Regions from separate parts of the Pseudolabrys sp. FHR47 genome, predicted to be linked through region 1. Evidence: riboswitches for the same ligand, from Rfam matches in the RefSeq annotation. Region 1 holds a riboswitch; the other holds the start of a gene.

What was found. Region 1 has a riboswitch for cobalamin ahead of E8Q40_RS09350 (TonB-dependent siderophore receptor). Riboswitches for the same ligand answer to the same signal wherever they lie in the genome.
Region 2: another riboswitch for cobalamin. It lies ahead of E8Q40_RS19855 (ribonucleoside-diphosphate reductase subunit alpha); the one in region 1 lies ahead of E8Q40_RS09350 (TonB-dependent siderophore receptor).

What each region holds. Positions count from the first base shown of each region.
Region 1 covers NZ_CP039740.1:1,897,011-1,913,338, reverse strand. The annotation lists gene hutU (urocanate hydratase) at 1-1,353, shown strand, start outside; gene E8Q40_RS09410 (HutD family protein) at 1,360-1,944, shown strand; gene hutH (histidine ammonia-lyase) at 1,954-3,489, shown strand; tRNA gene E8Q40_RS09400 (tRNA-Tyr) at 3,551-3,635, opposite strand; gene rlmB (23S rRNA (guanosine(2251)-2'-O)-methyltransferase RlmB) at 3,815-4,675, shown strand; gene E8Q40_RS09390 (hypothetical protein) at 4,752-5,396, opposite strand; gene E8Q40_RS09385 (hypothetical protein) at 5,401-5,787, opposite strand; gene E8Q40_RS09380 (hypothetical protein) at 5,976-6,251, shown strand; gene E8Q40_RS09375 (MFS transporter) at 6,520-8,145, shown strand; tRNA gene E8Q40_RS09370 (tRNA-Thr) at 8,352-8,426, shown strand; gene E8Q40_RS09365 (cold-shock protein) at 8,584-8,787, shown strand; gene E8Q40_RS09360 (hypothetical protein) at 8,927-9,355, opposite strand; gene E8Q40_RS09355 (hypothetical protein) at 9,367-9,936, opposite strand; gene E8Q40_RS09350 (TonB-dependent siderophore receptor) at 10,032-11,972, opposite strand; cobalamin riboswitch at 12,186-12,470, opposite strand; gene E8Q40_RS09345 (tetratricopeptide repeat protein) at 12,625-13,176, shown strand; gene E8Q40_RS09340 (chemotaxis protein CheW) at 13,685-14,215, shown strand; gene E8Q40_RS22380 (methyl-accepting chemotaxis protein) at 14,323-16,140, shown strand.
Region 2 covers NZ_CP039740.1:4,065,558-4,081,885, reverse strand. The annotation lists gene E8Q40_RS19855 (ribonucleoside-diphosphate reductase subunit alpha) at 1-2,621, opposite strand, end outside; cobalamin riboswitch at 2,718-2,944, opposite strand; gene E8Q40_RS19850 (imelysin family protein) at 3,465-4,748, shown strand; gene E8Q40_RS19845 (di-heme oxidoredictase family protein) at 4,891-6,372, shown strand; gene E8Q40_RS19840 (imelysin family protein) at 6,372-7,451, shown strand; gene E8Q40_RS19835 (DUF1513 domain-containing protein) at 7,454-8,539, shown strand; gene E8Q40_RS22065 (hypothetical protein) at 8,726-10,723, shown strand; gene E8Q40_RS19830 (trypsin-like serine protease) at 10,720-11,685, shown strand; gene E8Q40_RS19825 (serine protease) at 11,682-12,608, shown strand; gene E8Q40_RS19820 (trypsin-like serine protease) at 12,577-14,709, shown strand; gene E8Q40_RS19815 (ribbon-helix-helix domain-containing protein) at 14,973-15,329, shown strand; gene E8Q40_RS19810 (tetratricopeptide repeat protein) at 15,421-15,966, opposite strand; gene selD (selenide, water dikinase SelD) at 16,146-16,328, opposite strand, start outside.

The DNA.
Region 1 (16,328 bases):
AACCTCGTACCGCACTGGGGCACCTGGGACTACTTCAACGAGCTCGATCGCAAGGGCCTGATGATGTACGGCCAGATGACCGCTGGTTCGTGGATCTATATCGGCTCGCAGGGCATCGTTCAGGGCACTTACGAAACCTTCGTCGAAGTCGGCCGCCGTCATTTCAACGGCGACCTTTCCGGCAAATGGATTCTCACCGCCGGTCTCGGCGGCATGGGCGGCGCGCAACCGCTCGCCGCGACGATGGCCGGCGCTTCGATGCTCGCGGTCGAATGCCAGCCGAGCCGCATCGAGATGCGACTCAAGACCGGTTATCTCGACAAACAGGCGAAGGATCTCGACGAAGCGCTCGCTATGATCGAAGCCTCATGCCGCGACAGGAAGCCTGTCTCGGTCGGGGTCCTCGGTAATGCTGCCGACATTTTCCCCGAACTCGTCCGCCGTGGCATCAAGCCCGACGTCGTCACCGACCAGACCTCGGCGCATGATCCGGCCAATGGCTATCTGCCGAAGGGCTGGACGCTCGCCCAGTGGGAGGACAAGCGCAGCAGCGATCCGAAGGCCGTGGCGCAGGCTGCCCGCAAGTCGATGGTCGGACACGTTCAAGCCATGCTCGACTTCTACAAGATGGGCATCCCGACGCTCGATTACGGCAACAACATCCGTCAGATGGCGAAGGAAGAAGGCCTCGACCACGCCTTCGATTTCCCCGGCTTCGTGCCGGCTTACATCCGGCCGCTGTTCTGCCGCGGCATCGGCCCGTTCCGCTGGGCTGCCCTCTCCGGCGATCCGGACGACATCTTCAAGACCGACGCCAAGGTGAAGGAGCTGCTGCCAGACAACAAGCACCTGCACAACTGGCTCGACATGGCGCAGAAGCGCATCAAGTTCCAGGGCCTGCCAGCGCGCATCTGCTGGGTCGGCCTCGGCGACCGCCATCGCATCGGCATGGCCTTCAACGACATGGTGGCGAAGGGCGAGCTGAAAGCGCCGATCGTGATCGGCCGCGACCATCTCGATTCGGGGAGCGTCGCAAGTCCGAACCGCGAAACAGAAGCGATGAAGGACGGCTCCGACGCGGTATCCGACTGGCCACTCCTCAATGCGCTGATCAACTGCGCCAGCGGTGCGACCTGGGTGTCGCTGCACCATGGCGGCGGCGTCGGCATCGGCTATTCGCAACATGCCGGCATGGTCATCGTCGCCGACGGCACCGAGGATGCTTCGCGCCGTCTCGAGCGCGTGCTGTGGAACGATCCCGCCTCCGGCGTCATGCGCCACGCTGACGCCGGCTATGATGAAGCGATCGCCTGTGCCGAGGAGTTCAAGCTGAAACTTCCGAGCATGGCGTAACGTGCCATGCGCATCCTGCGCTCAAAAGACTATCGCCGCATGCGCTGGAAGAACGGCGGCGGCGAGACGACGGAGATTATCGTCTCGCCGGACGGCGCGGCGCTCGATGCCTTCGACTGGCGCGTCAGCATGGCGCATGTGGCTATGGACGGTCCGTTCTCGCTCTTTCCCGGCATCGACCGGACGCTCGCCGTACTCGACGGCAATGGCATTCGGCTCCGCGTCAATGGTTTTGGCGAGCGCGACCTGACACAGACAAGCGAACCCTTCGCCTTCCCGGCCGATGCTGCGTCCGGCGCCGATCTCATCGACGGCTCCATTATCGATCTCAATGTCATGAGCCGGCGCGGTGTGGTGCGGCACACATTGTCGCGCACCATATTGAGCGAACCCATCCGGATCGCGACGTCCGGCGAAGCCATATTTGTACTCGTTCAGGGGGGCGGCGCCAGGATCGAAGCCAGCGAAATCCAGGACACGCTTGCCGATGGCGACAGCGTCCTGCTTTCCGCGGGCCATGAGGATGTCATGATGACGCCTGTCACCACGCTCACGCTTTACGAGGCAGTTTTCCAGCGCACCAACACATAGCAGGTCGACATGACTGTCACGCTTCATCCCGGCCGGGTCTCACTGCACGAACTCGCTGACATTTACTGGAACAGCGGCTCCGCGAGCCTTGATCGGCAATTTGACGTTGCCATGAACAAGAGCGCACAGCGCATCGCCGAAGTCGCCGCCGGCAATGCGGCCGTCTACGGTATCAATACGGGATTCGGAAAGCTGGCATCGGTCAAGATCGACAATTCCGACGTGACGACGCTTCAGCGCAATCTCATCTTGTCGCACTGTTGCGGCGTCGGTCACGCGCTGCCGGAGAACATTGTTCGCCTGATCATGGCGTTGAAACTGATCTCGCTCGGCCGCGGCGCTTCAGGGGTTCGTCTTGAGCTCATCCGCCTGATCGAAGCGATGTTGCACAAGGGTGTCATCCCCTACATCCCCGAGAAGGGATCCGTTGGCGCATCGGGGGACCTGGCGCCGCTCGCCCATATGGCGGCGGTGATGATGGGCGAAGGCGAGGCTTTCTTTGGAGACGCGAAGCTTGCCGCAGGCGATGCGCTTCGCAAGGCAGGACTGACGCCGGTGGTTCTCGCCGCCAAGGAAGGCCTCGCCTTGATCAATGGGACGCAGGTATCCACCGCACTCGCGCTTGCGGGACTGTTCAGAGCGCATCGTGCCGCGCAGACCGCGCTGGTGACCGGCGCCTTGTCCACCGACGCGGCCATGGGGTCTTCCGCTCCCTTTCACCCGGACATTCACGCCCTGCGCGGTCACCGGGGACAGATCGATGCCGGGGCCGCGCTGCGAAAATTGCTCGACGGCTCGGAAATCCGTGAAAGCCACCTTGAGGGAGATCAGCGCGTCCAGGATCCCTATTGCATTCGCTGTCAGCCGCAAGTCGACGGCGCCTGTCTCGATCTGTTGCGGCAGGTGGCGCGGACGCTCGAAATCGAAGCCAATGCCGTGACCGACAACCCGCTGGTGCTGTCGGACAATGAGGTTGTTTCCGGCGGAAATTTTCACGCCGAACCTGTCGCCTTTGCTGCCGACCAGACGGCTTTGGCCATTTGCGAGATCGGTGCGATCTCGCAACGCCGCATCGCGCTGCTCGTCGATCCGGCGCTGTCCTATGGACTGCCGGCGTTTCTGTCGAGGCGACCGGGGTTGAACTCCGGTCTCATGATCGCTGAAGTGACGTCAGCCGCCTTGATGAGTGAGAACAAGCAAATGGCGCATCCGGCATCCGTGGACTCGACCCCGACATCGGCCAATCAGGAGGACCATGTCTCGATGGCCTGTCATGGCGCCCGCCGGCTGCTGGCGATGACCGACAATTTATTCGCCATTCTCGGCATCGAGGCTTTGGCGGCTGTGCAGGGAATCGAGTTTCGCGCGCCTCTTATGACCAGCCCGGAATTGCGAAAGGCGATGGCCGTCGTGCGCGCTGCCATCTCCTCGCTTGAAGAGGACCGGTATATGGCGAGCGATCTTGACGCCGCGAGCGGCCTGGTGGCGTCCGGCGCCCTTGTCGCCCCGATCTCGGACGACATCCTGCCGGCGCTCACTGTATGAGAGGCATCAGGTCGGGGCTGATTGGCCTCGTCTGGAAAACCTCTGACGTCCGGAGAATGGGTGGTGGGAGAGGTAGGACTCGAACCTACGAAGGCATAGCCAGCGGATTTACAGTCCGCCCCCTTTGCCGCTCGGGACACTCTCCCCCGATCCCCATCCGTCCTACACCATTGATCCCGATGGACAATCGGGCTTTCCGGACCGGACGGATCGCGGGGATGGCAGGGTTTATGGGCAGGCGCACCGCCGAAGTCAATGGAAGCCTGCCGGAAATTGCCGGACCCCCGCTATTCCCGACCTCCGCGATCCTCTAAACGTCCCGGCCATGAGCAAACGCCCCGCCCCATTCGCCGGTAAAGGTGCCCCCGCTGGCCCACGAAGTTCCAAGCCCGGCGCAAAACCCGGCGCCACCCGCGAACAGGTCGAGCGCCGCGAGCGCTTCACCCGCGCCCGCCGGGAGGACCTGCGCGCCGCGTCGGGCGAGGACGATCTCGTCATTCTCTATGGCTGGCACACGGTCACGGCGGCTTTGCGCAACCCGAACCGGCGCCTGCGCCGCCTGCTGGTCACGGACAACGCCGCCCGCCGCCTTGAAGAGGAAGGCATCGCCGCCGCCATCGCGCCGGAGATCGTGCGGCCCTCGGCCATCGACGATCGCCTGCTCCCGGACGCCGTGCATCAGGGCCTCTACCTCGAGACGGACCCGCTGCCCTCCCCGGCGATCGAGGACGTCCCGGCACGCGGCACCGTGCTGGTGCTCGACCAGATCACCGACCCGCACAATGTCGGCGCCATCTTCCGCTCGGCCGCGGCGCTCGCCGCCACCGCCATCGTGACGACGCAGCGCCATTCGCCGGACGCCACCGCCGCGCTCGCCAAGGCCGCCTCCGGCGCGCTGGAACTGGTGCCGCTCGCCACCGTGCAGAATCTCGGCCGCGGCCTCGCCGCCCTAAAGGAGCGCGGCTTCATGGTGGTCGGCCTCGATTCCGACGGCGAAGCCGACCTTTCGGACATGACGCTGCGCAAGCCGCTGGCGCTGGTCCTCGGCGCCGAGGGCAAGGGATTGCGGCAGTCGACGCGCGAACTCTGCGACAAGGTCGCCCGCATTGACATGCCCGGCGAGATCAAGAGCCTCAACGTCTCGAATGCCGCCGTGCTGTCGCTCTATATCGCCAGCCGAGCGTAAGCCTCACCCCCAAAAGCAAACGGCGGGCCCCCCAGCCCGCCGTCGCCGCCCACTATTTCTTGAACATTGATAATCGTCAGTTCAACCGCGCGCCCGGCTTGCCGAGCTCGCCCTTGCGATAGAGCTGGATGGTCATGCGATCGGGGCCGAGGATGGTGATCTCGGCATCAGCCTGGATGACGCGAGGGCCGCCTTTGGCCTTATCCTTGGCGGGCTTGCCCTTCTTGCCCTGCGCCTCGGCCGCGGGCGCGTCGATCTCGACCTTCTTGCCGCCATCCGTGTCATCGACGACGGTGTAGCGCTCGACCACGCGCGGCGGCAGATCGACGTAACGCTTCGTCTCCACTACTTTCGGCTTCTTGTAAACGACCTTGGTCGTGTTGATGACGGCTTTGTTGCCGGAAGCGCGCTGACGCAGTTCTTCGATCAGCGCCGGGTCATTCTTGGTCCGAACAGATTTGACCTGCGAAGACTTGACCTGCGGAGCCGGCGCTGCGCGTCGCGCCGGCGCAACGACCTCGCCGGGCCGGTGGATGACATAGGCGCCGGGCGCGACTTCGACAGCGTAAGGCTGGGTCGCGGTTCGGCTCGGCTGCGCATAAGGATAGAGCGGCGCCGGCGCGGACTGCACCGACGAATACCATTGCGCCTCGGCGCTTCCGGCGCCGAGCGTGGCGGCGACGAGAGCAAGCATTGCAATATTGATGCGCGACAAGGTCATCGGTTCACTTCGGCGGCAAAAGGGGCAAGAAGGAATTGCCCGGCGCCACGTCGGCCGGCGGCATGACCACACGCGGCGGATAGAGCGAGAGCGTCGACCATTCCTGATAATAAGTGGGCGCGGGCGCAGCGATGCGCCGCGGCGCGTTGAGGTTCTCGCGGCGGCCGACCTTCGGCTTCTTGCCGGTAGACGGGAAATAGCGCCGGTTCTGCCACGGCGACGCCCACCAGGCACGGATCTCGGTGCCCGGCTCGACGTCGTAAACGAGAAGCTGCGGCGCGCGCACGGGATACGATTCGTAATAGCGGCCGTAACCGGACAGATCGCCCGCCTGCGCCGTCGTCAGGCCGAGAGTTCCAATCAAGACGGCAATGGCAATCGAGGCGCGCATCGCGGGCGGTCCACAGGTGATGTCTCGCCTCGCACAATATACGAACGATTTACGCGACCGCTTTCAATCGTCGGGTAACATTAATCCCGCACGCGGCGCGAAAGCGTGGATGGGCTTGATTTTCGCGCCGTCTTCAACGACAAGGGCCGTCGGGGCGACGTTAACGACAGCAGTTAAACTTAATCGGAATGCCAAATCGCCAGTCTTCTACCGGTGGCACGACCGGCCCCACCGAGCGCGAGAATTTCCGCCAGCGTTACGACGACGTCGAGAAGCGCCGCGAAGCCTTGCTCTCGCGGCTGAATCGGCTCGAATCCGCCGCTCAGGCGCATCCGGGCCACAAGCGCGCGCTCAAACTTCTCAATGAGACCTTCCGCAAGGCCAAACTGGCGCAGCGCCTGGCTGTGCTGCAGTCCGCAGCCTGGCTTATCGACGTGCTGGAGCGCATCGCGACCGGTCTCTAGCGCCTTTACGGACGGCGCCAGACGGAACTTTCCAGCGTTTTTCCGGAAGAAAATTCGCCGCCCGGCCGGCGGCCGATTGCGCATTTTTGCTATACGAATTCAATAGCTTAAGTCGGCGCATTCAACCTTTGGACGTAAGACCAGAGGCGCAATGACGCGCTTTGCGCCCCCGGCGTATCGCTAACGGTCAGGGCGGCCTCGAAGAAAATCAACAAACAGCGGCGCTGCCCAAAGACCGACGCGCAACGCGTCATCAGGGGAAACGCCAATGACAACGACAACCGTAACCGGTTTCACCGACCGCGGCATGACCGCCGAAGAACGGAAGGTCATCTTCGCATCCTCACTCGGCACCGTGTTCGAGTGGTACGACTTCTACATCTACGGCACCCTCGGCGCCTTCCTGGCGAAATACTTCTTCGCCAATGTGCCGCCGAACGTCGGCTTCATCTTCGCGCTGCTCGCCTTCGCCGCCGGCTTTGCGGTGCGTCCTTTCGGCGCGCTGATCTTCGGCCGCCTCGGCGACATGATAGGACGCAAATACACCTTCCTCATCACCATGATCCTGATGGGCGTGGGCACCTTCTTCATCGGCGTGCTGCCGGGCTATGGCACGTGGGGCATCATGGCGCCGGTGCTGTTGATCGCCTTGCGCCTCATTCAGGGCCTCGCGCTCGGCGGTGAATATGGCGGCGCGGCGATTTACGTCGCCGAACACGCACCGAAGGACAAGCGCGGCTATTACACCTCGTGGATTCAAACCACGGCCACGCTCGGCCTGTTCATGGCACTGCTGCTGATCCTCGGCATCCGCACGGTCATGGGCGAACAGGCTTTCGGTGACTGGGGCTGGCGGCTGCCATTCCTGCTATCGTCCGTGTTGCTGATCGTCTCGATCTGGATCCGGCTCTCGCTGAACGAGTCGCCGCTGTTCCAGAAGATGAAGGCGGAAGGCAAGGCTTCGAAGCGTCCGCTCACGGAAGCCTTCGGTCAGTGGTCGAACGCCAAGATCGCGATCCTTGCGCTGCTCGGCGCCACCGCCGGCGAAGCGGTCGTGTGGTACGGCGGACAGTTCTATGCACTGTTCTTCCTGACCCAGACGATCAAGGTCCCGGCCGTCGACGCACAGATCATGATCGTGATCGCGCTTGCCATCGGCACGCCGTTCTTCATCCTGTTCGGCTGGCTGTCGGACAAGATCGGCCGCAAGCCGATCATGCTCGCGGGCTTCGCACTCGCGGTCATCACCTACTTTCCGATCTTCCAGGGCCTTACCCACTTCGCCAACCCGAAGCTGGAAGCGGCGCTGAACGGCTCGCCGATCGTCGTGACGGCGGACCCGAGGGAATGCTCGTTCCAGTTCAAGGCGACGGGCACCGAGAAGTTCACCACCGCCTGCGACACAATCAAGGCGGCTTTGGTGGCGGCCTCGGTCAACTACGCCAACACGGCGGCGCCTGCCGGTACACCGGCGAGCGTGAAGATCGGTGAGCAGGTTCTTGCCGGTCCGGCGGCGACGCCGGCGGCGATCACCGCGGCAGTGAAGGCCCACGGCTATCCGGCGAGCGCCGATCCGAAGGACATCAACTACCCGATGACGGTCATCCTGCTCGCGATCCTGGTCATCTACGTGACCATGGTCTACGGCCCGATCGCCGCCTGGCTGGTGGAACTGTTCCCGACACGGATCCGCTACTCCGGCCTGTCGCTGCCCTATCATATCGGCAACGGCTGGTTCGGCGGCTTCCTGCCAGCCACCGTGTTCGCCATCGTGGCGGCCACCGGCAATATCTACTCGGGCCTCTGGTACCCGATCGCGGTCGCGGCGATGAGCTTCGTCGTGGCCCTGATCTTCCTGCCAGAGACCAAGGATCGCGACATTACCCAGATGTGATGACCCATTCGGCGCCCTGATGCGGTCGCCGGAAGCGTGAGCACCAGCACCCCGCAGCCTTCCCGGCTGCGGGGTGTTTGCATTCAGGCATTTCGATCGGAGATGCCGGCGGCATTTGCGGCCATCCAGGTGGCCGGCCGCGGCAGCCACGGGTGCACGACATACAATTGATTTGTCAGGTGTAATCCGCTATCCGGGCGGAAATCGCCGGATTAGCTCAGCGGTAGAGCAGCGGTTTTGTAAACCGAAGGTCGGGGGTTCAATCCCCTCATCCGGCACCACGCCCGCGTTGGCTGCGATTTTTGCACCAATCCTGCGATTTGGCCCAAAATTGAACCAATTGTCACAGCCGGGAGGCAATCGGAACGCTTGTTCGGCGGTTCAAGATTGTGCCAAACTGAGCCGTTGCTACTACTCGTAATACCTCGGAGATCTAGCATGCCTCAGGGCACCGTGAAGTGGTTCAATCCGACGAAGGGCTACGGCTTCATCCAACCGCAGGAGGGCGGCAAGGATGTGTTCGTGCATATCTCGGCGGTGGAACGCGCCGGACTTAGCACGCTGAACGAAGGTCAGACCGTGCAGTTCGAACTCGTCGAAAACCGCGGCAAGACGTCGGCGGAGAACCTCAAGGTTAAGTAGCCTCGCAGCCCGGGGACAACTTCGACCTTTGAATGAACAATGCGAACCGTCGGGTCACCCCGGCGGTTATTAGTTATTTGTTGCCTCGGATTCTCGTCGCTTCGGATTCCGTGCCACCGCTATGCCTCGGCACATCCTGTCACGGCGTCAGCTTCTCCAGTTCGGGGAACGGCTCCAGCGGCACGTCCTTGCACAGTGCCGTGACTTCCAGCGGCGTATCCAGAAAACGATCGAGCCTGCCCGACACGAAGGTGGCTGCACCGTCTTTCGGCGGCGCGTAAGTGTTGCCCGATTTGCGCTCGCGAAAACGCACGCAGACAATGAAGCGATCGCCCGGCCCGACTTTTTTCAGCAGCGGCTTCGACGCCTGCGCATTGCGCACGCCCACCGGCTCTTTGAGATAAGTGCGCAGGAAGGCCAGCAGGTCGTTCTTGTAGTTCTGCGGCGCGACGTTCTGGGCATCCCAGCGCGCCTGCAACTCCGCCGGACTCGGCCCGACATCATCCGACGTGCACCCGGCGACGAACAGCGTCGCCCCGACAATCAGCCATCGCACCCGCAACGCCATCCCCTTTCACTCTACATCTTTGACAGCCTGGCGACGTCGATTGCCTGAGCGTAGGCCACCTTGCTCGCCGCATCCGCCGAGCCCTGAACGTTGATCAGGAACTTGTTGGCGACGACCATCATGACATCGCCGTCCGGGTTTTGCACCGCGCGCTGACTGCCGACACGGATCAGCTTGCCGAACGCACCGGCCATCGCCGGATTACTCAGCATCGGCGCGAACTGCATCACCAGCGCCGAATCGCCCGTGATCGAAACTTCCACTGTGTCGCCCTTGGCGTTGGTGTAAGTACGGTTCGCCGCCGAGACGCCGCCTAATATGGCGCCGCCGACCGCGCTGGTCTGCGCCTTGTCGGCCTGCCAGCCGGACAACGGTTCGGGCAACAGCGCCACATAGCCTTCGGCATTCTTTTGCGCGATCAACTGCGAGGCAAGGTCGAGCGACTGCTTGGCGCCGGTCATGTCGCCGGCTTGGTAGGCTTTACGCCCCTGCTCGATGGCATCGAGAATATCGTCGGCCCGCGCCGGCGCCACTGCAAGCGCGATGAGCACAAGACCTGCGGTCAGTAGCGAACGTGGCATTGTTGCCCCCCTGGAATCACTTTCCGGGGCATCCTACCAATTTTTGAAGGTGTACCGCGCGGCCGGCGGCCGCGCGGTAGGCTGTTCCCTCGGCGTTACAGGGTCGAGACCTTGATACCGCCAAAGACGCCCACACCCGGCGCCTTCCAGCCGACCGGCACTTCGTAGCGCTTGTCGAACAGGTTATCGACGCGGCCGAATACCGTGACCTGCTTGTTGACCTCGTAGTTCGCGGCAATATTGACCACCGTGTAGCCTTGGAAATCGCGGGCCGTGAACCAAAGGCCCTGCCGGTCGAAATCCATCCACGGACCGACATAGACAACACTCGCCGAAAGGCCGAGCGCATCGCTGGCCTGATAGGACGCCGTGACATTGGCCTTGTGCTTCGGCCGGCGCAGCAACTCGGTATTGGCGATCTCATCCGTCGCGCCGGTGCGCGTGTAATCGGCGCGGAACCGGAGCCGGTCGCTAGCCTTGATATCGACGAAGGCTTCGTAACCTTCGGTCTTGGCCTTGCCGACATTGACGTAGGTGTTCACCGGCGTGAACACGCTGTTGATCAGATTCTCGATGTCGTTGCGGAAGTAAGTGACGCCGAAGCGCAGGCGGTCGCCGAACAAAGGCTGCTCGAAGCCGAGCTCCCAGCCTTTGCTGGTTTCCGGCTTCAGGTTTGGATTCCCGACATAGCTGTAGTCGCCGACGCCGTAGAGCTCGTACAAGGTCGGCGCCTTGAAGCCGGTGCCGTAGCTGCCCTTCAACTTGGTCTCGCTGCCCGGCACGACGAAAGCCGGCGCGACGCGCCAGGTCGTGTAGCTGCCGAACATGTCGTCGTCATCGACGCGCACATTGCCGACGATGAAGAAGCGCTCGGCGAATTGCGACTGTATCTCGACATAGCCGGCGGTGTTGCCGTTGCTGGCCGAATAGGAAATCGGCGTGCCGGTGAACGCCCCGTAGGTTTGCGTCTTGGCGCGCTCGTCCGAGCGCTCGGCACCGATCACCAGAGTATGCCCCTTGGCGACGGCGATCTCGCCGCGCCAATTCACGGCCGTGCGCGTCCCGTCATTGGTCGTTTCGGGATTGGCGTTGGGGTCCTTGTTGGTGCGTTGCGTATCGGAAACGTTGACGCCCACAGTGTTGATGAAGCGGCCATCGAAAGCGGCATAGACAGCCTCGGCGCGGCCGAAGAAGGCCTTGCTGGTGTAATCGGACCGGGTCGCATAAGGCGCCGTCGGAAATGTGCTTGGATCGTCGTTGGTGTATTTGAGCCGGGCATCGAGATAACGGCCGATGAGATTGACTTTGAGATCGTCCGTCACCTTCGCGCCGAGCCGGGTCGAATAGGTCATGTTGTCGTAGGAATTCGGATTGGCACCCTGCCCGGCCGGCAGCACGTAAGTCGGCGTGACGTCGATGTTTGTCGAGCGCAGATGCGCGACGCTGAAGGCATAGTCGAAGCGATCCTTGGCGCCGCTGACCGCCGCCGACTGGTTGAAGGTGCCGAGCGCGCCGCCTTCGAGCGTGGCCGTGGCCTTCGCCGGCCCCTCGCCTTTCCTGGTGGTGATCGAGATCACGCCGCCGATGGCATTAGCGCCGTAAAGACCGCCCTGCGGCCCGCGCAGCACCTCGACGCGCTCGATGTCGCCAGTGGCGATATGGGCAAGATCGATCGCACCGTTCGGCGTTGTCGGATCGCCAATATCGATGCCGTCGAGAAGTACCTTGACGTGGTTCGAATTGGTGCCGCGCATGAAGATCGCGGTTTGCCCGCCCGGGCCGCCAGTCTGCACCACGTTGAGGCCGGGCACATTGTTCAAAACGTCCGGCAACGTGCGGCGCTGGGTGCGGGCGATGTCGGCGGCGGTGATGACCGTCACCGAGCTGCCGATCTGGTCGAGCGGCGTCGCTATGCCGGTGGCGCTGACCGAGACCTCCGGCAGCACGACCGGTTCGGATTGTTGAGCCGATGCGGCCTGCACCGCGGCAATGACGGCCGCCGCACTCGCGGCAGCCAGATGAAAACGAGCCCCCATAACGCACATTCCTTCGATGGCGCCCGTCCTCGAACGGGCGCGCCGGGTGAAACCAAAACCCGGTGCGAGGAACATGCGAACGCAACGCGGACGATTGACGCCTCGAGACGCTCACCTGCCGATGTTCGCGGGAAAAACCATTCCAACGGACCATCGCACCGGCATTGACGTCACCGCTGCGAAAGCGCCGCTCCGTATGGACCGCCCGTCCACCGGTTGGGTGACTGCGCTGGCAGGTCTCCTGGCTCGCGGGTCATAGCCTGGCGCTTTTAAAAACGCCTTGTTGCGTCCGGCCTTCCCAGGCTCTCGCAGGAGACAAGCTCCGAGGAGAATTCCCAGTGGCCGTTCGGACGCGGGCTCGCCGCTCACAGTTGCGGGGGCAGCCACGGAATGCGCAAAATCGCTAAGCGACAACTATCGCCCGGCGACATTGCGGCCAACCGTGTTCCCTCTTTCGTCCCCGGAGCGACCCGGGGAACCAGCACAGGCAAATCATTCAATGGAACCGCAGGACGAGTCAAGCGCCGTCCCCACAGCGAAATTTCGCGGGTAAGGGATTAAACCGGCTTCACGGAATGTTTTTCTCGTCAGGCAGTCAAACTGTCGTAACCTACTGTTGCTGTGCCGGTTCAACCCAAGAGGTCCAGTCACCATGATCCTCTCCCGCTTCTTCCGCCACCTCCCCGCGGTCGCTGCCGCGGCTCTGCTCGTCACCGCCGTCGGCCTCAATGCTGTCTACGCGGCAGGAACTGACACGCCGACCGATGACAAGAAAAAGGAAAAGAAGAAAGGCAGCGCGATCGAGCAGCCCGAACAGCAGCTTGCTCACGCAAAAGCCTATGACGAATTTGTCCGCGGCTATCGTGCCGCCCGCGACATGATCCTCGCCGGTCAATACGACAAGGGCATTGCCGCCATGCACGCGCTCGGCCGCGACGACAATCCCGATGTCGCCAACTACATCGGCTATGCCAACCGCCGCATGGGTAACTACGAACAATCGAAGATCTGGTACGAGGCAGCGCTGAAGGCCGACCCGAAGCATACCCGCACATGGTCCTATTACGGCATGTGGCAGGCTGAACAGGGCAACCGCGTCAAGGCCAAGGAATACCTGACCAAGGTGGCTTCGCTGTGCGGCAATACGAGCTGCAAGGAGTACGTCGAGCTTAAATCGGTGATTGACGGCACCGGCACCTACTGATCGCCGCACGCGCCGTAACCGGCGACGATTGCGAGCGTCATTGTTAAACCGCCGGGGCAATGCCCGGCGGTTCTTTTTTGCCTGCCGCGATCAGCGCATCACAGAACGCAGAGCGTGGCACGAACGCGATTCGATTCGCGCGTGAGCGACATCGACCGCTGCGATACAGCCCCAAATATCCACCCGCCTCCCTGTAGAACGCGCTGGCGCCGCAATTCCGGATTTTCGCCAAGGCGATCTTTTTGCTCGGCAATTTGCAACTCAATCCTCTTCGATTGCACTCTAAATGGTTGTATTTTACAACTCAATGAACTAAACAAATTATGAATAAAATCAATTAATATTTAAGGTAAACAAGGTATTTTAATACTACGGGGTTGTGACGTTGATCAGCCGATCACGTAGCCCTCATGTTCGGCCTGTAAAGCCGTGCATTTCGTCGACTGTTGTCTGCCTGCCGGGACAATAAGGACCCATTGGAATGTCACAAGCTTCCTCGAGCCCATCCATGCCGATACCATCGTTGGTTGCACATGCCACAACCATCGACACAAATCATGCAACCGTTACGGCTACCTCCGCCGTCACGGAGTTCATCAGCTTCGCCATCGGCGAGGAGCAATACGGCGTCGACATCATGGCCGTGCGCGAGATCAAGGGCTGGTCGGACATCACGCACTTGCCCAAGCAACCGGATTACGTGCGCGGCGTGCTCAATCTGCGCGGCGCCATCGTCCCGATCGTCGATCTGCGATGCCGCTTTGGGCAAGGACTGACCGAAACTTCGCCGCTGCATATCGTGATCATCGTCCAGATCGGCGACCGCCAGATCGGCCTCATCGGCGACCGCGTGCTCGACATCGTCTCAGTGACGCCAGCTCAGATCCAGCCCGTGCCGCGCACCGGTCACACCCACTCGACCAAGTTCCTCGCCGGCCTGGTGTCGAACGAGGAGGTGATGATCGCCTTGATCGACCTGCCGCATCTGCTTGCCGACCACGACGGCACGGACTCCAGGACCGTCGTTCTCGACGCCTGACAAAGTCTCCGAGCGAGACTTCTCTCAATCCCGGCTGCGGTGACGAACCGCAGGCGCTCCACACTCGTGTCTTTCAACCGCGCTCTTTCCATCGCCAGGAGCTATCAATGTTCAAGCTTTCAAATATCAGTATCGGCCTCAAATTATCGATCATGTCGGGGCTTGGTGTTCTGTTTATGGTCGTTCTTATAGCCGCGCAGATGATGCTTGCACGCCAGGCCAAGAATGCCAGCAACGACGCCGACAACCAGGTTGCCATTGGCAACGGCATCGTCGCGGCCAAGGCCGCCATGCGTGGCCTGCAGATCGCGGTCAAGGATGTTCGCATCAGCCGCAACCATCAGGACACGGACAACGCGCTCAAGGACGTTGATGAGATGCAAAAGGCGACGCGCTCCCTGGCGGAGCCGTTGATCGCCAAAATGACCGTGGCGGAAAACCGCGCGCGCGTCGAGAACATGCTCAAACTGGTCGATGAGTATGCAGCCATGGGTAAAAAGATCGCCGAGGGCAAGCGCAAGGTGTTCGATACCCGCACGCGTCTCGGCGCCGCGGCCGCCGATCACCCCGAGATCGCCGCGCTCGATCAGGAGCAATTGGTGATTGCTCGCCAGTCCCTGGGCGTCGTCGACAAGGCCGAGAACCTCATCGACGAAACCGATACCGGCGCCGCCAAGGCGCGCAAGGTCGCGCTCGAGACTGCCGATAGCACCGAAGCGCTGGCCGAACGCGTCAGCACCGGGCTTTCCATCCTGACGGCCATCGTCCTCGTCATCTCGGCGATCATGGGCGCGTTCACCATTGCGAGGCCGCTGCGCGAAATGGTCAAGCCGCTCGGCGACATCGCCGAAGGCAACTTCACGGTCAAGGTACCGGGCACCGATCGCAAGGACGAGGTCGGCCAGATCGCCAATGCCGTGCAACAGATGGCCACGCGCGTGCGTGAAATCATCCAGGAGATCAAGGCATCGGGCCGCGAAGTGACCAACGCCTCGGCCGAGATATCGACCTCCACGACCGACCTCTCCCAGCGGACCGAAGAACAGGCCGCCAGCCTCGAGGAGACCTCGGCCGCGATGGAAGAGCTGACCTCGACCGTACGTCGCAATGCCGAGAACGCCCAGGAAGCAAGCCGCTCGGCTAACGACACCCGTGACGTCGCCGATCGGGGCGGCCAGGTCGTGGCCAAGACCGTCGAGGCCATGGCCAAGATCGAGGAATCCTCGCAGAAGATCACCGACATCATCGGTGTCATCGACGAGATCGCGCGCCAGACGAACCTGCTCGCACTCAACGCCGCGGTCGAAGCGGCCCGTGCGGGCGAAGCCGGCCGTGGTTTCGCCGTCGTCGCGTCCGAAGTCCGCAGCCTGGCGCAGCGCTCGTCGCAAGCGGCGAAGGACATCAAGGACCTGATTACCAACTCCAGCGTCCAGGTGAAGGAAGGCGTCGATCTGGTGAACCAGGCCGGCACCTCGCTCAACGAGATCGTCACCTCGATCAAGAAGGTGGCGGATATCGTGACCGATATCGCCAATGCCTCCATCGAGCAGGCCACCGGTATCGACCAGATCAACAAAGCGCTGACGCAGATGGACGAGGTGACGCAGCAGAACTCGGCGCTGGTCGAGGAGAATGCGGCGACCGCCAAGACCCTCGAGCATCAGGCCAAGGTGATGGACGAACAGGTCGCCTTCTTCCACCTGGGCCAGGAAGAAGCCGCGATGGCCGCCCGCTCCTCAATCGCGCGCGATATGGCGCAGAGGCCCTCGCCCGCCAAGATCACCAAGCCCGAGACCAAAGCGACGGAGACGAAGCCGGCCCCGACCAAACGTCCGGCGGTGGTTCAGCTCAAGCACACCGGCAGCGGCGGCGCGGCCAGGAAGATCGAGACCGCGATGACCGACACCGACTGGAAGGAGTTCTAGAACCCTTCAGGTCATCGATGGCCCTGCCATCGATCCGGCGCGGCGCGGCGATCTCCCCGATCGCCGCGCTGTCGCTTTTTAGTGCAGTTCAAGACTGAGTATCGACGCGGATGATTCGAAAATTCGCGACTTTGACTCTGGTGACGCGCGCAGACATCTCCCGTCTTCGGTACGTGAATTGGCGATGC
Region 2 (16,328 bases), 2.2 Mb from region 1:
TTGAGCGACTGCGCCTGGTCGATCCACTTCTGCCGCCGCGCCGCGGCTTCGATGAGCCAGGAGGAGTCGATCTCGAAGGCGGTGGCATAGAGCGCCTTGAGGTCGCTCGGGATGCGGTCGATCTGGCCGAGGCTGCCGTCGAAATATTTGAGATCCGACACCATGACCTCGTCCCACAGGCCGCGCGCCTTGAGGTCGCGCACCAGCGCTTCGTTCACGACCGTGAAGTCGCCCGACATGTTCGATTTGACGTAGAGGTTCTGGTAGCCGGGCTCGATCGATTGCGACACGCCGCAGATGTTGGAGATCGTCGCCGTCGGCGCGATCGCCATGGTGTTGGAGTTGCGCATGCCGACCTTCTTCACGCGCTCGCGCAGTTCGTCCCACTTCAATCGCGCCGAGCGGTCGAGATCGAGCCCGCCGCGGGCATCGTCCAGCAATTGGATGGAATCGATCGGCAGGATTCCCTTCGACCAGAGCGAGCCGTCGAAACTCGGATAGCGGCCGCGCTCGGCGGCGAGATCGCAGGAGGCCGAAATGGCGTGGAACGAGATCGCTTCCATGCTCTCGTCGGCGAAGGCCACAGCAGCATCGGATGCATAGGGCAGCCGTAAAGCCTGCAAGGCATCCTGAAAGCCCATGATACCGAGCCCGACGGGGCGATGGCGCAGGTTCGAGCGTCGTGCCTCCGGGATGGTGTAGAAATTGATGTCGATCACATTGTCGAGCATGCGCATCGCCGTGGTCACGGTATGCGCCAGCCTGGCGTGATCGAGCCCGTTCGGGCCGACATGGGCGAAGAGATTGATCGAGCCGAGATTGCACACTGCAACTTCGTCGGCCGAGGTGTTCAGTGTGATTTCGGTGCAGAGATTGGACGAATGCACCACGCCGACGTGGCCCTGCGGCGAACGGATGTTGCACGGGTCCTTGAAGGTGACCCAGGGATGTCCGGTCTCGAACAACATAGTGAGCATGCGGCGCCACAAATCCGAAGCGCGCACCTGCTTGAACACCTTGATCTCGCCGCGCGCCGCCTTGGCCTCATAGGTCTCGTAAGCGGCCTTGAAGGCCGGGCCGTAAAGGTCGTGCAGATCGGGCGTCTCGTCCGGCGAGAACAGGGTCCAGCCGGCGTCCGTTGCAACGCGCTCCATGAACAGGTCCGGCACCCAGTTCGCTGTGTTCATGTCATGGGTGCGGCGACGGTCGTCGCCGGTATTCTTGCGCAGGTCGAGGAACTCCTCGATGTCGACGTGCCAGGTCTCGAGATAGGCGCAGACCGCGCCCTTCCGCTTACCGCCCTGGTTCACGGCGATGGCAGTGTCGTTGGCGACCTTCAGGAATGGCACGACGCCCTGGCTTTCGCCATTGGTGCCCTTGATGTGTGCGCCCAGGCCACGGACATTGGTCCAGTCATTGCCGAGGCCGCCGGAATATTTGGCGAGCAGGGCATTATCCTTGATCGCCTTGAAGATGCCGTCGAGATCGTCGGCGACGGTGGTCAGGAAGCAGGACGAGAGTTGCGGCCGCGTTGTGCCGGCGTTGAACAAGGTCGGTGTCGAAGCCATGAAGGCGAAGGACGACAACAGATCGTAGAACTCGATGGCACGGGCCTCGCGGTCGATCTCGCGCAGCGCCAGACCCATCGCCACGCGCATGAAGAAGGCCTGCGGCAGTTCGAAACGCGTGCCGCGTACATGCAGGAAATAACGGTCGTAGAGCGTCTGGAAGCCGAGATAGTCGAATTGCAGGTCACGCTCGGGCTTGAGCGCGGCGGCGAGCCGGGCGATGTCGAAGCGGCCGAGTTCGGGATCGAGCAGTTCATTGACAATTCCGGACTTGATATAGAGTGCGAAGTATTCGGCATAGCGTGCGCTCATCTCCGCCTGCGTCGCTTCACGCGGATGGCCGGAAACGAAGCTCAGCGCCTCGCGGCGCAATTTGTCGAGCAGTAGCCGCGCGCTCACTTTCGAATAGTTCGGCTCAGTTTCAATCAAAGTGCGGGCGGCAAGGATCGGCGCCAGCGCCAGTTCGTCGAGTGAGATGCCGTCATAGAGATTGCGGTGGGTTTCGGTGGCGATCGCCTCCACGGAAACGCCGTCGAGTCCGGCGCAGGCTTCCGCGATCACGGCATCGAGCCGCGCGGTGTCGAGCGAGATAAGGGAGCCGTCGTCGAGCTTGGTTCGCAGCACCGGAATGGCAACGACAGTTGTCGACGCTGGCCTGGCCTTGGCGCGCTCCTGCGCGCGCTCCTCGCGATAAAGCACATAGGCGCGCGCGACCTTGTGATGCTCACCACGCATGAGCGCCAGTTCGACCTGATCCTGAATGTCCTCGATATGGAAGGTGCGCCCGGCATCGGCGCGGCGGGTGAGACCGGCGACGATCTGCCCGGTCAATGCCTCGACGATGTCATGCACGCGGCGCGAGGCCGCCGCGCTGTGGCCCTCGACCGCGAGGAACGCCTTGGTCAGGGCAACAGAGATCTTCGATGCGTCGAAAGCCGTGACCGCGCCATTGCGGCGGATGACCTGGTAGCCGGGCTCTGCAGGGGTGGAGGTTGCCGACGGGACGGGAACAACAATGTTCGACGAGTAGGAAACATCATGCGCGAGAGACATCGGCTCATTCCATATGTTGGAGCGGAGCCGAAGGTTCGCGCGCAGCATTCCCCGTTACGGAAAGCCGTTGGCGATCCACCGGGGCACCCCGCCCGAGGACGTACATCTGGTCACGGCAGGTCTCCTGGCTCGCGGGTCGTAGCGTTCGTCTGGCCTTCCCGAATCCGATGAGATTCAGTGGCTTTACTGTCGACGTCGGCTCGCCGCTTACAGTTGCGGGGGCAGCGCCGGCCTTGCCCTTTTGTCCTTGGACACTGGGCGCACCGGCTTCCCTCTTGGCCCCTGATCTTGCGATTCAGAGGACCGTGACAACTACATTTAGTATCCCGTTCGCCCCGAGTGTCAATGCGGCGGCGGAAAAATTCTGTGTCGCGAATCGGCGTCTGTTGATTGCGGGCCTAGTGGCCCGTCGATGACTGCGATGAGCAGGCGGCGGCTTCGCGATGGGCGAGCCAGCGCCCTGCGAGTGCCGGCTGCGGTCGCCGCGCGAGTAGGAGTTCGACACGAAGGATCGAACACGCGGTCGCTATCGATCCTGCTCGTCGATGACGCCGAATGATCGACCAAACACACACGATGTGACTCGGTGAACAAGCGCGACGGACGCATCCTGCGGCGCCGCTGATTGCTGCCACATTCATGGTGCGTGCCGAGTCGAACGAATGACGCGCTTTCATTCACGAGTCGGCTGAAGGTATGAGCCGCGTCGCACTTTCAGATTGGAATAAGTTGAAAGAGATATTTCGTCATCAAAAACGTGCGTTGGTGGTAGTAACGTCGATCGTATCGTGCATATTTCGGCCGCGTCACCGCTCATGCCTTTGCGGCTGGTCTCGATGGAGAATGAAAATGATTGCGCATTTGCGACTGTTGATAGCGACCGTTTTTATTGCGCTGTACGGTGTGATGCCTGCCGCGGCGCAGACGCCCGGCGCCAAGGCGGTTCTGACGACTTACGCCGACATCGCGCTCGCCGGGTATGAGGATTCGCTGGTTGCGGCGAAAGCGCTCGATGCCGCGATCAAGTCGCTGATCGCAAATCCGAGCAAGAAGGCGCTCGATACGGCGCGTGCGGCGTGGAAGGCAGCGCGCATTCCCTATATGCAGACCGAGGTCTATCGCTTCGGCAATCCGATTGTGGATGCTTGGGAGGGGCGCGTGAATGCGTGGCCGCTCGACGAAGGATTGATCGACTATGTCGATGCGAAATACGGCAAGGAGTCCGACAAAAATCCGCTCTACGCGGCAAATGTGATCGCCAACAAGAAGCTGACGGTTGTCGGCAAGGAAGTCGACGCCTCGCAGATCACCCCGGAATTGCTGTCGGAAGTTCTCCATGAAGCCGGCAAGGTCGAGGCGAATGTGGCGACGGGATATCACGCCATCGAATTCCTGCTGTGGGGACAGGATATCAACGGCACCGATGCCGGTGCGGGCACGCGTCCTTACACCGACTTCGATATGAAGAAGTGCACCGGGGGCAATTGTGACCGCCGCGCGAAGTATCTCGCCGTGGCCAGCGCACTGCTTGTTGCCGACCTCGAAGAGATGGTCGCCAACTGGCGCAAGGATGGTGCCGCGCGCAAGAACCTGCTCGATGGCGAACCCAAGGCCGGCCTGGCGACGATCCTCAAGGGTATGGGCTCGCTGTCATACGGCGAACTCGCGGGCGAGCGCATGAAGCTCGGTCTGCTGCTGCACGATCCGGAAGAAGAGCACGATTGCTTCTCCGACAACACGCACGTCTCGCACCTCTACGATGCCATCGGCATTCGCAACGTCTATCTCGGCACCTACAAGCGCTCGAACGGCAAGGTGATTAAAGGCGCGTCGATCGCTCAATTGGTGGCGGCCAAGGACGCAGCACTTGACCGCGAGATCAAGGGCAAGCTCGACGCCACTGTCGTGAAGTTCCAGGTGATCGACAAACGTGCGCGCGAGAAAGAAGCCTACGATCAGATGATCGGAGAGGGCAACAAGGAGGGCAACGCGGTGGTGCAGGCGGCGATCGACGCGCTCATCGATCAAACAAAATCGATCGAACGGGCGGTTGCGGTGCTCGATCTCGGCGAAGTGGCCTTCGAAAAATCCGACAGCCTCGACAACCCGAACGCCGTGTTCAAATGAATGCATTCGACCGGCGTTCCGGAAGCAGAACGCCGGACAGTCCAGTGCGATACGCCACGGCATTTGCCGTGGCGTATCGATAATTCGGAGGGCGGAAGAGTCATCCGCTACGACAGTGAAGCGTCTGCAATGCGCTCTATTTATGTTGGCACTGTTGACGCCGACATTCGCGGCGGCCGGACAGGCCGGGCGGTCCGATCTTGGCGACGGCGATGCCGCCCGCGTCCGTGCCATAACCCGGCCGACCGATGATTTCAGCAAGGCTGAGCCGTTCGAGGCTCTGCCGGCAGGCGCCGCAACGTCGCGCAAACTGATTGGGCCGGATTCATTCTCGCATTCGTCGGCCAATCTGAGCTTTCAGCAGGAGAGCGATTTCAAGCTCGGCAATGCTTTATTCCGCAAGCTCTGGGTCTCGTCGCCATCCTCAACCCAGGCGTCCGATGGGCTCGGTCCCTTGTTCAATGCGCGTGCGTGCCAGCATTGCCACCTGAAGGACGGCCGCGGCCGGCCGCCCGAAACTCCGGATGAGGATGCGGTCTCGCTGTTTCTGCGGCTTTCGGTGCCGCCGCGTTCGGACGCCGAACGCCAAGCCCTTGCCGACAAGCGACTGCTGACGATTCCGGAGCCGACCTATGGCGGTCAGTTGCAGAACTTCGCCGTTCCGGGACTGCCGGGCGAGGGCCGGATGGTCATCGACTACACAGAAGTGCCGGTGAAACTCGGCGACGGGACCGAGGTGTCGCTGCGCAAGCCAGCCTATCGCGTCGCCGATCTCGGTTACGGGCCGATGGATCCGGAGGTGAGGCTGTCGCCGCGCATTGCACCGCCGATGATCGGACTAGGCCTGGTCGAGCAAATTCATGAAGCTGATATCGTTGCGCAGGCCGATCCCGGCGATCGGGACGATGACGGAATCTCAGGCAAGCCAAGTTACGTCCTCGACGACAATGGCAAGCTGGTTCTCGGCCGGTTCGGCTGGAAGGCCTCGAAACCGAGCATCAAGCATCAGAGCGCGGGCGCCTTCTCCGGCGACATCGGTATATCGACTCCGCTCGCGCCGGCATCATGGGGCGACTGCACCGAAAAGCAGACGGTGTGCCGCGACGCGCCGGATGGTGTGCAACCGAGGCTCGGCGATACCGAAGCACCCGATCCGGTCCTCGCCCTCGTGACATTCTATTCGCAGAACCTCGCAGTGCCCGCGCGCCGCGATATCGACGATCCGCAAGTGCTCGCCGGCAAGCAACTGTTCTACGCCGCCGGTTGCACGTCGTGCCACAGGCCGAAATACGTGACGCGGCGCGATGCACCGCATGCCGCGCACCGCTTCCAGTTGATTTGGCCTTATTCGGACTTTCTCCTCCACGATATGGGTGAAGGTCTGGCCGACGGCCGGCCCGATGGCGATGCCGATGGCCAGGAATGGCGCACGCCGCCGCTTTGGGGTATCGGGCTGACCCAGATCGTCAGCGGCCATACCTACTTCTTGCATGACGGTCGAGCGCGCAATCTGCTTGAAGCCATTTTGTGGCATGGTGGCGAGGCGCAAAAGGCGCGCGATGCGGTTGCCGCCATGCGCAAGGCAGACCGCGACGCGCTGATACGATTCCTGGAGTCGTTGTGATGGCGATTCGCCTGCTGTTCGCGCTGACCCTCGTTATCTTTGTCGCGGAGACTGACAAGGCGACTGCTCAGCGGGTGCAGCCCCGGGAGGTCGCAGCGCTGGCGGTCACACGCTACTTCCAACCCGCCTATGCCAGACTTGCCGTTGAAACGAGCCGGGGCCGCGATGCGATCGGCGAATTGTGCGCCGCGCCGGGCCAGCAGCGCCTTGATGCGGCGCGCGCGCGGTTCGCGGATATTGTCAGCGCCTGGTCTGAAATCGAGATGGTCCGGTTCGGGCCCGTGCTGCGCGACAATCAACTTGAACGCTTTCTGTTCTGGCCCGACCGCCGCGGCATCGCCCTGCGACAGGTTCAGGCCTTGCTGGCCGGGCAGGACGAGAGCGCGGCGGACCCGGCCTCGCTTTATGCCAAGAGCGTCGCGGTTCAGGGTCTCGGGGCACTCGAATACGTGATGTTCGACGCGGAATCGGAAGAGCTCGTTACCAAGGCCAATACTTTCAGGTGCCGTTATGCCTTGGCCATCCTCCGCAATCTGGCGACCATATCGGACAAGCTGAGTGCGCAGTGGCAGGTTCCCGGCGGCTTCGCGGGCTTCGCAAATCCCGGCCCCGGCAATGCCACCTATCGGACCGAGCAAGAAGTCCTGAACCAGATTGTCGGTGTGTTGGTCCACGGTTTCGAGGCGATCCGCGACACCCGGTTGAAGCCCATGCTTGGCAGCGACATATCGAGCGCCCGGCCAAAAATGGTGCCGTACTGGCGGTCCGGTCTGACCGTCGCTTCGATCCAGGCGAATTTCAACGGTCTGCAGAATCTGTTCGAACGATCGCGCATCGGGGAGCTGTTGCCTGCCGAAGCGGCTTCGTTCCAGAACTCGGTCATGTTCGAATTCGGCAATGCCGACCGCGCCATCGCCCAGATCACGCTGCCCCTGGAACAGGCCATCGTGGACACCCGGCAATATCGCGCGCTCGGTTACACGGTGATCCTGACGCAAAGCCTGCAGAAGCTGATCGGACAGGACGTGTCGCAATCGCTCGGCCTGTCGGTCGGCTTTTCCTCCGCCGACGGTGATTGATCATGATTGACCGGCGTAGTTTCGTGACAGCCTGCGGCGCCGCGTTTCTGGCGGGCCTCGCCCCGTTCCGTCAGGAGGCGCTTGCCCGCAGCGACGCGCTTTATGTCTCCGCCTGTCAGAAATCCGACGGCGCTTTCGCCGTCGCGCTGTTCACCGAAGACGGCACCATTCTTCATCTCGAAGACTGTCCGGCGCGCGCGCATGACGCCACGGTCTGCCCGGTGAGTGCCCGCATCGTGGTCTTTGCGCGCCGCCCGGGAACGTTCGCGCTGGTCATGGACCCTTCAAGGCGGCAGACACCCTTCACCATTGTGAGCGCCGCCGGACGGCATTTCTACGGTCACGGCGTCTTCTCGCGGGATGGCCGGTTGCTCTATGCGACGGAGAACGATTTCGACGCCGCGCGCGGCGTGGTCGGTATCTACGATGCATCGGACGGATTCCGGCGTCTCGGCGAATTCGAAACGCACGGCATCGGCCCGCATGAGATTCTGCTGACCCCGGACGGCCGTACACTGGCGATCGCCAATGGCGGCATCGAGACCCACCCCGATTTCGGCCGCGCCAAGCTGAACCTCGACAGCATGGAGCCTTCGATCGTTTTCCTCGATCGGCGCAGCGGTACGCTCGTCGAACGACATGCCTGCGAGCCGCGCTGGCGACAATTGTCGCTGCGCCACATGACATTTGACCGAAGCGGCGACCTTTGGTTCGGTTGCCAATACGAGGGCGCACAGAGCGACCTGCCGCCGTTGATCGGCAAGGTCGGGCGCGAGATCGGTCTGCGGCTGCTCGATATGCCCGCGAAGCATTTGCAGGCCATGCAGAACTATGTCGGCTCGGTCGCCAGCAGCAATGACGGCGATCATGTCGCGATTTCAGCGCCGCATGGAAACCTGATCGTGATTGTCGACACTGCCGGCCGCGTCGTTCGCACGGCTGCACTGGCCGATGGTTGCGGTCTTGCGCCACGCGATGGCGGCTTTCTCGCGACGTCGGGCGAGGGGCAGGTCGTTGTGCTCGATACGAAGGATCGCGCGGTGACGACCAAGGTTCGCTGGGACAATCACATCCTGCGCACAAACTGATTACCGGGCTTATCCGCCGGATGTCTCGGGCATTGCGGCGCGCTCGTTGCCACGTCCGCTCCGCTCCGTTCGTGCCTTAACCATCATCCTTAGCGTTAATTCAGCATCCCGATTTCGGCACACGTAAAGGTAGCTAGAATGTACAAACTAAATCCGTAGTACATATTTACTACCGGGGGAGGTTCGATGATGGCAGGCGGCTTGTTGTCGACATCGCTGTTTCTGCGCGTGGCGCTCCCCGTCGCCCTCGCTTTTGTCGCCGTCGAGGGCGTGCAAGCGCAGCTCCGCGAACGGACGCAATTACAAGTGGTTCGCAACGCCGCGCCGCGCGTCGATGAGCGACCGTCGCCGCCGGCCGGCGAGCCCCCTTCACGACGTTTGTGGGAGTCCACCCCGGTCGGACCGCCGATGCTGCCGCCGGTGACGGAACCAGATGTCGCGCCTCCTGCCGTGGTCCGATCGCCATTGCCGCCTTCCGTGAGGGCCGAGCCGGTCATTCACACGCTCAACTTGATCCGCACTGCACCGGAACAGATCGGGCAAGTACCAGACCAGTTCATGTGGGTCCGCGACGGGCTGATGGCGGTGCGCGACCCGCTCGACAATGCTCTTGTGTTCTTCGACGACGACGGCCGCGTTCTCGGCCGCGCCAAATTCCCGGGTGGCTTCGACACCGAGGACATTGTCGGTCAGCCGACGGCGATCCGCCTGATAGACGCCGGTCATCGCATGCAGATCGCCATCCCGCGCAGCATTGACCCGGCCACCGCCACGACTTTGACGATCACGCCGAATGTTTCGGACGCCGCGCAGCGCGCGAGGCGGCTAATACGCCGGAACCCGCAGGAGCTTGTCGTCAACGACGAGCGGCAGAGCATCTCACATCCGCTCACCGTCCGCTCGCTCGCCGGCGGCCGGCTGGCACAGGCTCACGAAATATCGATCGGCAATGGCGACAACCGCTTCGTCGCCACCGAGGAAATCGTCGCGGTCAAGCCGGCCTTGCAGGTCCGCGTTTTCGTGCAGCGCTTCGACAAGGCCGGCCGGCTGACCGGCGTCGCCTATGTTCCGCTCGACAATTTCGAGGAAGTGCCGCGAAACTTCCTCGCCATCACAGCCGGCGGGTTGCTGCGCGTTCTGCGGCCGACAGGCGAGGGCGTCAAGATCGACGAATACGACTTCACCGCTCCGCCGCGTGGCAATCGTCGTCCAGGAGATACCGAACTGCGCGGTCTGTCGCGCAAGCTTCGAGAGATCGCGATCGATACGTCGGTGCAGGGCGACACCTCGACGCCGTTCAACGACAGCACCGAATCTGTGGAACTGGATGTCGCCGCACCAAAGATCACGCGCGCAAAAGTCCTGGAGAACGCACGAGCCTACCTGTCCGTCAACTGGGTTATGCAGCGCGAGAATTTCCTGCGCCCCGGCATCGAGAACCGTTGCGATCCGGCCCGTTCCTACATATGGCTCAGGCCGCGACACTTCTCCGAAGCTCTGATTGGCACGACGATAGGTCCTATGCCCTACCGCTGGGGCGGTGAGGACACACCGCAGACCTTCCGGACGCGCACCGAATGGGGCGCGCTCGCGGGCAGCCTCTGCACCTGCCGGCAGGCGGAATACAACTACTGCATCTTCGCCGACTCCGCCGGCGTCGACTGTTCCGGCTTCGTGTCGCGAGCCTGGGGCATCGAGAAGCGCGGTACCAGCGGCCTGCTCGATGTTGCTGTCGAAGTCGATAGCATCGACGCCCTCAAGCCCGGCGATGCCTTCGACTGGCCGCAGCGACACATCCGCCTGTTCACCGGATTTGTGCAAGGGGCCGCGACGACCTTCACGGTCCTGGAGTCGTCGACCCGCTACGAATGCGAGGGCGTGTGCGAACGCACCTACCGGCCGAGCGAGATGAACGGCTACAAGCTGATCCGCTACAAGGGCATTACCGAAAACGGCGCCGTTATCGCCACTGCCCCGAACGGCAGCGCCAAGCCAAATCAGAATGGCGAAGACCTCACGACCGGCACAGCGGCTGCGACCTCGCCCGCAACCAGCGATACAGCGGCGCCCGCCACCGCCCCCAAGGCCAGCCAACGGACGGCAGTAAGGAAGTCGCGAATCGTCGTGTCGCCGCGGCGCCTCGTGCGTGGCGTTCATATGGACGACAGGCGGAGGTCACAGTGACGCGCGCATTGCTCGCACTCGCTATATTCTTGTCACTGCTCGCCTTGCCCGAGCGAGGGTCGGCGATCTCGCGTGAGGAAGACATCCTTCGTGATCTCAACGAGACGTTCAAGGCACCTTCGACATTTCCACCAAACCCGGCACTGCGACCGTTGCCACGCGATAACGGTCGTACCTTGGCTCCGCTTGGGCCGGACGCCGGGTTCGGGACGGAGGTATCGCCGGAACCTGCGCCCGCGCGACTCCTCCCCTTTCTTGTCGCAATCGCGGAGGGCAAACGCTCGCTGCAGGAAAGCTATCTCTGTGCCGGCACACGCATTGCTCCGCAATGGGTTGTGACGGCGGCGCACTGCGTCTTCGCTTGGCGGCGGCGCTGGCCGGTCGACCCGCAGCCCTATGTGCTTTTCGATACATCGCGGCTGTCGCAGCCTGGTCCAAGAGCAGTCGTGACGAAAGTTGTCCCGCATCCGGCCTATAATCCCCGGACGTTAATGAACGACATCGCGCTCCTGCGCATCGACACGAAGAAGCGTGATTTCGGTCCGCCGCTGAAGCTCGAAGGGCCCCCGATCAGAACGCAATCTGGTCAGATCGCGCTCCTCGCCGGCTGGGGCGTCGCCAACCTCAGCCTAACGCGGCGTCAGCTCGGCGAGACGCAACAAGGGTTGGAAGCGGTAATTCGCGACGACGACTGTTTCGCCAACGGCAACTATTCGAGGCTTAAAGGCACCGGTGTGTTCTGCGCCGCATCACTGCTGCCTCATCATGACACCTGTTACCGTTTCGGTGGCGGTCCGCTCATCCTCTATGATGCCAAGGGTGTTCGCTATCTGGGTGGCATCGTGTCGTGGCCGGCGGTGTGTCCATCCGAGGTCGAGAAGACAAACGTCTATCTCGACGTCCAGCACTTCGTGCCGTGGATCAAGAGCGCGATCCAAGCCAATGGAGGGCCCGGCGAATGAGCGGATATCTTTCGCTACGCTGGTTCGCCGGCCCGCTTATGCTCGTTATCGCTGCGGGGATGGCATGTGCAGAAGAGGATCTCCAGCGCTCGCTGCCGCGCGTGGAAAACTTGTATGAGCGGCGTGTAGAGAGCTTGCGGTCGGCTAGTCCTGCACCGGCCTTTCAAGGTTTCGCCCGTATCGTGCCCGAGCGCGCGGTCAACAATATGGTGTCCATCGGTGTCGCCGGCGTGCCGCAGCAACAAGGGCATTTCTGCGGCGGGGTCTTGATCAATCCGCGCTGGGTCTTGACCGCGGCGCATTGCGTCGCCGCCGCGCGCGGGGATGGAACCGCGCGGGCGATGCCGATAGTGCCGGAGAAGCTGCAGATTCTTGTCGGAACGAACGTGCTGTACCGAGGCGGCGTGAGTAAGCCGGTCGTTCATGTCACGTTGCATCCCGACTATCGCGTCTCCGCGGGCGGCGTGCCGGAGAACGATCTTGCCTTGTTGCGGTTCGCCGAACCGTTACCGGGCACGCCGGCGTCGATCGCTTCCGATGAACTTGCGCAATCCGCACTGCGCGCCGACGACCGCGTGCTCATCATCGGCTGGGGCACTTCCTCATTCGCCGCCAACGCTCCCGTCTCCGGCAATCTGCTGTTGGCGGTGGTGCCTGTGGTCAGCCGCGACAGATGCAACGACGCTTATCGCGGCGCCGTTACCGATCGGATGTTTTGCGCCGGCATCGGTGTGGCCGACTCTTGTCAAGGCGACAGCGGAGGGCCGGCCTATGTTTACAACAGGCAAGGTACGGCGGAGCTAGCCGGTATCGTCAGTTGGGGTGCGAGCTGCACCGACAAGCGATATCCGGGCGTTTATGTCGCGCTGGCCGAGTATCGGGACTGGATCAATGGTACGATCAGCGCGACCGGAACCCAATAAACGCACCGGCCCTTGGCTGGCTGCGCTGCTTGCTCTGACCTGTGTCGGAGCGCCGGCCGCGCACGCGCAATATCAGACATGGATCGGTCCGCGCGTGCTCTATCCGCAGCCCACCGTGTTCACCAATCACGTCGCTATTCCTCTGGTGATGCGCGATGCCATTCAAAATATCGCCATCGGCACGCGCCTGCTTGCAGTCGGCCCGCGCATCATGGGCGGAGAGCCGGCGCCGCTGGGCGTCTACCCATGGATGGTGTCGATCGGACTCAAAGGCGTGGAGGCCCGTGACGGCCATTTCTGCGGTGGCTCGTTCATCGCGCCGAACTGGGTACTGACGGCGGCGCACTGCGTGCGCCCGGATTCGGCGCCGAAGATCCAGGTCTATGGCGAAAGCAATTTTCTCGAGACCGGTGGCAAGGTGTTCGCGGTCGACCGCGTGATCGTGCACGAGCGCTACGATGAGGATACGCGAGAGAACGATGTCGCGTTGCTGCGCCTGACGACCCGCTTCGGCGGTGAAGTTTTGCGCCTGCTTGCACCGACCGACGCAGAACGCCTCGCAGCCGTCGGCACATTGGCGGCGGCGGTCGGTTGGGGGTTGACCGCGGAAGGCACGCAAGCGGGAAATGCCCAGCGCGGCGTTACCGTTCAGGTCGTGTCCAATCAGACGTGTAACGGACTCGCCTCTTACGCCGACGTCGTTACCGACGGTATGGTCTGCGCTGGCTTTCCCGAAGGCGGCAAGGGCTCCTGTCAGGGCGACAGCGGCGGTCCGCTGACGGTTGGCGATGGTAAAGGCGGCCGCTATCAAATCGGTATCGTGAGCTGGGGCGAAGGCTGCCGGCGGCCCAACAAGTTCGGTGTCTATACGCGCGTCACCTCGGTATATCCGTGGATTATGGACCGCCTGGCCGGCAAACCGCAGCCGCCACGGCAAGCCAAGCCGCAGATCGCGCAGATGTCGTCTTTGCCGGCGCCGCCCACCGGTCGCATGGCGGCGAATCCGCCAATGTCAACGCAAACGCGCTCGGCCGCGTCCGCCACGTCGCCGCAGCCTCTTCAACTGGGACCGCGCTCACTCTATCCGCAAAGCACCGCAACGCCATCCGATGTGCCGCTCGTGATGCGCGACGCGCAGCAATATCTTCAGAACAGGACGCGCCTTCTGGCGCTGAAGCCGCGTATCATGGGCGGCGAGGCGGCGCCCGCCAATGCCTATCCGTTCATAGCCTCGATCAGCGTGCGCAATTCCAATCCGCGCGACGGTCATTTCTGCGGCGGCTCCTTCCTTGCCGCCGACTGGGTGCTGACCGCGGCGCATTGCGTCAAGCCGGAGCAGGCACCGAACATCCAGGTTTACGGTGGCAGCAACCAGCTCTCCGGTGGTGGCCGCATCTACGGCGTGAGCCGCATCATCGTTCATGAGGGCTACGACACCATCACGCAGGAGAATGACGTCGCGCTCCTGCAGTTGTCGCAGCGCGCTCGTGTCGCGACCGTCAATCCGCTGCCGGCCGCCGAAGCCGAGCAGTTTGCTGGTCCCGGCCGGAACGCCACCGCCATTGGCTGGGGCTATACGGCCGAAGGCGGCGACGTGCAGAACGTGCTGCGCCAGGTCGGCCTGCAGATCGTGTCGAATGAGGCCTGCAACGCGCCGAACGCCTATGCCGGCGGCATCACCCCCGGCATGCTGTGCGCCGGCTTTCGCGCCGGCGGCAAGGACTCCTGCCAGGGCGACAGCGGCGGGCCGCTCATCGTCGGCAATGGCGACGGCACCTTCTATCAGGCCGGTGTCGTGAGCTGGGGCGAAGGCTGCGGCCAGCCGAACAAATACGGCGTCTATACCCGCGTCTCGGCCTATCGCTCCTGGATCGCCGACCGCATCGCGGGCCGCGCGACAACCGCCGCTCGGACAGCGGCGCCGGCAACGCGCGTAGTCGCCCCGTCGTCACAGACCGGGCCAGCACCACAGCGCGCGCCGGCAACACAGCGCCTGCGCAACGGCGTTCCCAGCAACAGCCGTGCCGAGGCCGTGGTCGAGAAGAGGATCGCAGGAAAAGCTGCGAGGAAACTAGTGCGGCGTTACGTCAGTGAGCGGTAGCGTATTCACTTAATGCTGCTGGAAGGATACTACACGTTTAAGTTGAAAATGCATCTAACGGTATGCACGTAAATTCGATGCCATCCCGAGTGGTTCGCCCTTACCAGCGCCGTTTATTGTGGTCTTTAGAAGCGAGGTGCTCTGTTACTGATTGTAGCTAAAAACAGCGCCTTTTCCCGCAGGGCATCTGTGAAAATATCTGCAACTTTCGAGTGTGCCGTGCTATAGTACTAAGAACGAAATGTAATCAGTCGAGGCAAGCCATGACTGAAAAGCCATCGCGCAACGTTGACGGCCTCCGAGACGGCCCGCTGCCGCGCCCGGTACACAAACCGTCGCATCAGGAAAACAACGGCTATCTGCGTTCCCGCGTTCTCAAGCGTTCCATCGTCGTGGGGCGCCACAAGACCAGCGTCAGTCTCGAGGACGTGTTCTGGCAGGAGTTGCGCACGATCGCGCACGATCTCGGGCTGCATCTGTCGCAACTGGTCGCGCGCATCGATGCCGAGCGGCAACATGGCAATCTGTCGTCGGCCATTCGGCTCTTCGTTTTCGAACAGCGCCGCAAGGCGCCCGAGACCCAGCCGCATGACGAACATCATGCGGGCATGACGCCATAAGCGCCAGTGCTGTGCGAGGGAGCGACCGCCGCCTGTCGCGGCCATATCAAGTCGCACAGGATCTGATCCACGCATCGTCGTGGTTCGGCGCCTACCTCTCCGGCAGGCCCGCGGCGGTCATGAACTGGATTTGTTGGTCGGACGATTCCTTGAATGCCGGGCTCGCATTCTTCATCGGTGGTGCCACGGTGAGTGCCGTTGTGCCGGGCCGCAGCTTCAGTCCTTGCTGCATGGCCGCCCGGGCTTCGTCGGTTCGACCCAATTGCTGGTAGGCCGCGGCCAGAAGCATGTGCGTGCGTCCGGTGGCCGGTGTTATGGCAATCGAGCGCTGCAGCCAGGGCACGGCGGACTCGGCGTCGCCGAGGACGAGATAGGCCCATCCGACACCGACCAGCCAGGTCCAGCGCGAGACTGGCGGCGTGTCGTATCGATCGGCCAACCGAAACGTCGCAAGCGCGTCCTCGAAACGGCCGAGATGCATTTGGCCGAGCCCGACCAGGAAGTGCGCGAGGCCGTTCCAGGGATCGAAGCTCAGCGTCCGCGCGCAGGTGACGAGGCTTTCGGCGAAATGGTTGGTGGCGCTGAGGAAGCGGCAGTAGGTTTCGCCGACAAAAACTTTCGGCCAGATCGTCTCCATCAACTCCTGTTTGGAGAGCGCCCGGCCCGCTGCCGATCCAGTTCGAACCCGTCAAAACGAAAAACCATAATCCCCGTCCGCGGGTTCCGCCCCGCCGATGCGGTACGCATAGCGCAAAAATCTTAAACTAGAACGCAAAACAGCAAATATCAGAAAACTTCAGAACGCTTTCATGGTCTTCAAAAGGCGGAAGAGTCGACGCTCACCAGCGGCTCGCCGGCCTCGATGCTGCCGATAATGCGCGCGGCGGGATAGCCGGCGGTCACGATGTCCTGGAGCAGGGTGTCGGCCTTGTCCGGTGCGCAGGAGATCAGCAGTCCGCCCGAGGTTTGCGGATCGCACAGGATCTGGCGCTGCCAGTC